Regions from separate parts of the Novilysobacter luteus genome, predicted to be linked through region 2. Evidence: riboswitches for the same ligand, from Rfam matches in the RefSeq annotation. Region 2 holds a riboswitch; the other holds the start of a gene.
What was found. A riboswitch is a leader RNA that binds a small molecule or an ion and turns the genes downstream of it on or off. The one in region 2 is predicted to bind cobalamin.
Positions count from the first base shown of each region.

Region 1: another riboswitch for cobalamin. It lies ahead of KOD61_RS03100 (ribonucleoside-diphosphate reductase subunit alpha); the one in region 2 lies ahead of btuB (TonB-dependent vitamin B12 receptor).

Region 1 covers NZ_OU015430.1:670,340-672,730, forward strand. Annotated here, with positions in the region: gene KOD61_RS03100 (ribonucleoside-diphosphate reductase subunit alpha) at 1-1,351, opposite strand, end outside; cobalamin riboswitch at 1,706-1,920, opposite strand; gene KOD61_RS03105 (phosphoglycerate kinase) at 2,387-2,391, shown strand, end outside.
Region 2 covers NZ_OU015430.1:473,011-475,401, reverse strand. Annotated here, with positions in the region: gene bioD (dethiobiotin synthase) at 1-139, opposite strand, end outside; gene KOD61_RS02190 (GAF domain-containing protein) at 201-683, shown strand; gene KOD61_RS02185 (TfoX/Sxy family protein) at 680-1,030, shown strand; cobalamin riboswitch at 1,066-1,311, shown strand; gene btuB (TonB-dependent vitamin B12 receptor) at 1,449-2,391, shown strand, end outside.

The sequences.
Region 1 (2,391 bases), 200 kb from region 2:
GGTTGATCGAACCGAGGTTGCACACCGCGGTTTCGTCCTGCGAGGTGACCTCCAGGATCTCGGTGCACAGGTTCGACAGGTGCACGACGTTGCCGGCCTTTGCGGTCTGGTTGCAGGCGCGGTTGCACTTGTCCTTGAAGTTCATCCAGCCGTTGCCGGTCTGCGCCAGCGTGCGGATCATCCGGCCGTACAGCTCGCGCGCCTTGACCTGCTTGTGGGCGAGCCCGGCGGCCTCGGCGGCGGCGTAGGCGCGGTCGAAGGCGTCACCGAACAGATCGGTCAGCTGCGGTGCCCCGGCTTTCATCAGCGTGGCCGGGTCGAACAACGACCACATCGCGTCTGCCTCGACCCGGCGCATGAACTCGTCGGGGATCCAGTTGGCGAGGTTGAGATTATGGGTGCGCCGGGCGTCGTCTCCGGTGTTGTCGCGCAGTTCCAGGAACTCCTCGACATCGGCATGCCACGGCTCCAGGTACACGCATGCCGCGCCCTTGCGCTTGCCGCCCTGGTTAACCGCCGCAACCGAGGCATCGAGCGTCTTCAGCCACGGCACGATGCCGTTGCTCAACCCATTGGTCGAACGGATCAGCGAGCCGCGCGAGCGGATGCGGGTGTAGCTCAGGCCGATGCCGCCGCTGAACTTGCTCAGCTTCGCGACATCCGTGTAGCGCTGGTAGATGCCCTCCAGCGAATCCTCGGGCGAGTCGAGCAGGAAGCACGACGACAACTGCTCATGCGTGGTGCCGGCGTTGAACAGCGTCGGCGACGACGGGAGGTAGTCCAGCTGCGCCATCCGCCGGTACAGCGCCAACGCCTCCGGCACGTCCTCGCTGAGCGCACAGGCGACACGCAGGAAGAACTGCTGCGGGGTTTCGATCACCGTGCGCGCTGTCGGGTGGCGCAGCAAGTAGCGGTCGTACAGGGTGCGGATGCCGAAGTAATCGAAGCGATGGTTGAGGCTGTCGTCGATCGCGTCATTGAGCTTGCGCGCATTGGCCTGGACGAAGCCGACCAGGCGGGCGTTGATCAGCCCGAGCTCGTGCCCGCGCTGGACCGACTGCGAGAACGCGTTGATGTCGATCGCGGCGACTTCCTTTTCGATCACGCCGGCCAGCAAGCGCGCGGCAAGGCGGCCGTATTCGGGTTCCTCGGCGGTCAGCAGTGCGGCGGTGCGGATCGACAGTTCGTCGAGCTCCCGGGTCGTGGCCCCGTCATACAGGCCCGAGATGGTGCGTGTGGCGACGCGCATCGGGTCGACGGCGTGCAGGCCTTCGCAGCAGCGGCCGATCGCACGGACGATCTTGTTGAGGTCGACCGGCTCGTGCGCGCCGTTGCGCTTGGTCACGCCCATCCCGAGCGTGGCGGCGGGTGGGGTGAGGATGAGGGCGGGAGAGGCGGGCGGGGTGGCGGCTACGCGGACGACGGTATCGGGCACGACGGGTTCGGTCGCGGTGTCGGGGGCGGTGCTCATGGGTGGACTCCGGTGCATGGCGCACGGTTCGCCACCCTTCCCTCGAGGGCGACGCACGGAGGCACGCAGCGCCGGCGCCGGACGGCGCACCGGAGCGGCCAAGCCCCCGAGGGCTGGAGTGGTTCGGATCGACGGGGTGTCGTGGCCGGTCCGGACGGGCGGCAGCGGCCCGATGGCCAGCGCACGACACCGACCGTCTTCCCCCGAAGACTCCCTGGCCGGTCACCGCGCGGTGTGCTTCGCGCGGCTGTCGGCAGGTCTTCGGGCTCTGGACGCGGACGGCGGGCCGTCCTCCTACTGCTCGCCGCTTCCCGGGGCTTGGGCCCCAGTGCAATGGCGAGGTTCGTTTCCACTACCGCTGCGGGGCAGCGCCGGAGTCGACACGGGGTCTGGACCGGCTTCCCTTTTCAGCCGCCTGCGAGGGCGACACCGACGATGCACAACATATCGGGTTGCCGTAGCTTGTCAACACTAAATGTTGTGGTGTTTAGGCCGGTCAGACATAAGGGCGGATGGATCGGAGGGGCGGCTGCCGGGTGGCCTGGACAGTCGCTCCCCGATACTCGCTTGGTGTCCAGGCCACCCGGCAGCCGCCTGGGAAGAACACGGGCGCTTGTGAAAACAAGCGAGGGCAGTGCTTGAGGCTTCGGCACTGCCCCCAACACGGGCGACGCGTCTGCTCTTGCTCTTCCGGTCGCGATGAATCCGAAGGCGGGGGCGCGGTGTTGTCGCAACCAAGCGAGTATCGGGGAGCGACTTGCGGCAACACCGCGCCCCCGCCCCCGCCCCCGCGAACACCATCTCGCCACAACACACCACGAGTGCACCCCGGTTTGCCCCACCATGCCCCCCCGCCGACAATAGGCGGCTGACCGCCGTCCATTCCCGACGCGCACCCACCTCACGGAAGCGACCATGAC
Region 2 (2,391 bases):
TCCCGACCACCCGGCCGCCACGCGCGCGCAGTGCATGCAGTAACGCCGCCGATGCGACCGACTTGCCTACACCCGTGTCGGTGCCGGTGACGTAGAAGCGCGCGGGAAGCCGGGGGGGAGTCGCGGGTGGGGAGATCATCCGCGCATCGTAGGGATTCGCGGGGCCGGAGTCGCGTGTGCACCGCTGCTACACTCGCGCGATGTTCACCGCCAGCGCCCTGTCCGGCAGCAAGCCGGAGCAATACGCCGAGCTCGCCGCGCAGGCCCGCGCGCTGCTGTCCGGCGAATCCGATCGCATCGCCAACGCCGCCAACCTGTCGGCGCTGGTCTACCACGCATTGCCGGACCTCAACTGGGTCGGCTTCTACTTCTTCGACGGCCGGGAGCTCGTCGTCGGGCCGTTCCAGGGGCAGCCGGCGTGCGTGCGGATCCCGCTCGACAAGGGCGTTTGCGGCGCCGCCGCCAGCAGTCGCCAGACCCAGCGCGTGGCCGACGTGGACGCCTTCCCCGGCCACATCGCCTGCGATTCGGCGTCGCGTTCGGAAGTGGTGGTGCCACTGGTGCACGGCGACAGCCTGGTCGGCGTGTTCGATATCGACAGTCCGCGCACCGGTCGCTTCGACGAGGACGACCAGCGCGGCATGGAAGCACTGGCCCGGGTCTACCTGGAGTCGCTCGCATGAACGAGGCCGCCAAGCTGCGCAACATCGGGCCCAAGTCGGCCGCCTGGCTGCGCCAGGTCGGTCTGCGCACGCGCGAGGACATCGCCGAGGCCGGGCCGGTGGAAGCCTTCATGCGGGTCAAGCGCGCGGGCTTCAAACCCACCCTCAACCTGCTGTACGCGATCGAAGGCGCCCTGCAGGACTGCCATTGGCAGGAAGTCCCCGATGCCCGCCGGACCGAGCTGGTGAGCGCGGCGGAAGCTGCGATCGCCGGCTTGCCGGCGCCGCGCCACAAGCCCCCGGCGGGGCCGGTACGCACCACCGTGCTGACCGCCGACACGGTGCCCGAGCGCCCGGACGAGGCGTAACGACCATCCCCGGCCCGCACCCGGTCCGATCGCGTACACTGCCCGCGCTTCGAGGTGACCCGGCGGCGTCCTGCCGGCGGGTTGAAACGGGAAGCCGGTGACGTCGGGTGCACAGCACCCGGACCATTCCGGCACTGCCCCCGCAACGGTAAGCGAGTGGATCCGCGCAGGCGGGTCCGGCCAAGGCTCACCGCCACTGTGCAATCGCATGGGAAGGCGCCACGGCTGTGTCGAACGACACCCTCGCGAGTCCGGAGACCGGCCGCGGAGCTGACTGGTTGCGATGCGGCGGGCATGGCGGCGGCGACGTCGGCGCCTGTCCGCCCTCCGAGTCCGTTCGACCACCCTCTCCACGCGACTTCCCGATACTGCACGGTCGATGCCGGGGACGGCCGCCGTGCGCCTGGAGACCTATCGAATGCGATTCCGCCTTGCCCCGCTCGCCGCCGCCGTGGCGCTGCTCATCCCGGCCCTGTCGGCCGCCCCCGCCCATGCCGAGGCCGCGGCGCCACCGCAGGCGAAGGACCTGGACCAAGTGGTCGTCACCGCCACCCGCACCCTGCTCGATGTCGACGCCGTGCTGGCGCCGGTGGAGGTGATCGACCGCGATGCGATCGAGCGCAGCCAGGCGCGTTCGCTGCCGGACCTGCTCGCCGGCCGCGCCGGCGTATCGCTGGCCAACCAGGGCGGCACCGGCAAGCTGACCACGCTGTTCCTGCGGGGCGCGGAGTCCGACCACATCGTGGTGCTGGTCGACGGCATCCGCGTGGGCTCGCCGACTTCCGGCCTGGTGTCGTTGCAGAACCTGCCGGTCGCGCTGATCGAGCGGATCGAGATTGTCCGCGGGCCGCGCTCGAGCCTGTACGGCAGCGAGGCGATCGGCGGGGTGATCCAGATCTTTACCCGCCGCGACGCCGCCGGCTGGGCGCCGCGCATGCACATCGGTGGCGGCAGCCACGGCGCGCACGAGTACGGCGTCGGCTTCGCCGGCCGCGAAGGGCGTGCCTGGTTCGGCGCCGACTACGCGTTCCAGCGCACCGAAGGATTCAACGCCTGCGACGTCGCCGAGCCCACCCCGTTCTCGGGCGGGTGCTTCATCAGCACCCCCGAACCCGACCTCGACGGCTACGTCCAGCACGCGCTCTCGTTGCGTACGGGCATCGACCTCGGCCATTGGCAACTGTCGGCCCAGGGGCTGCGCAGCGAGGGTGAGAACGACTTCGACGGCGACTACAGCAACCGCTCCGAGACCCTGCAGCAGGTGGTCGGCGGCAGCGTGCGCTGGCGACCATCCGACACCGCCCAGTTCAAGCTCACGGCCGGCCGCAACGTCGATGCCTCCGACCAGTTCAACCACGGCA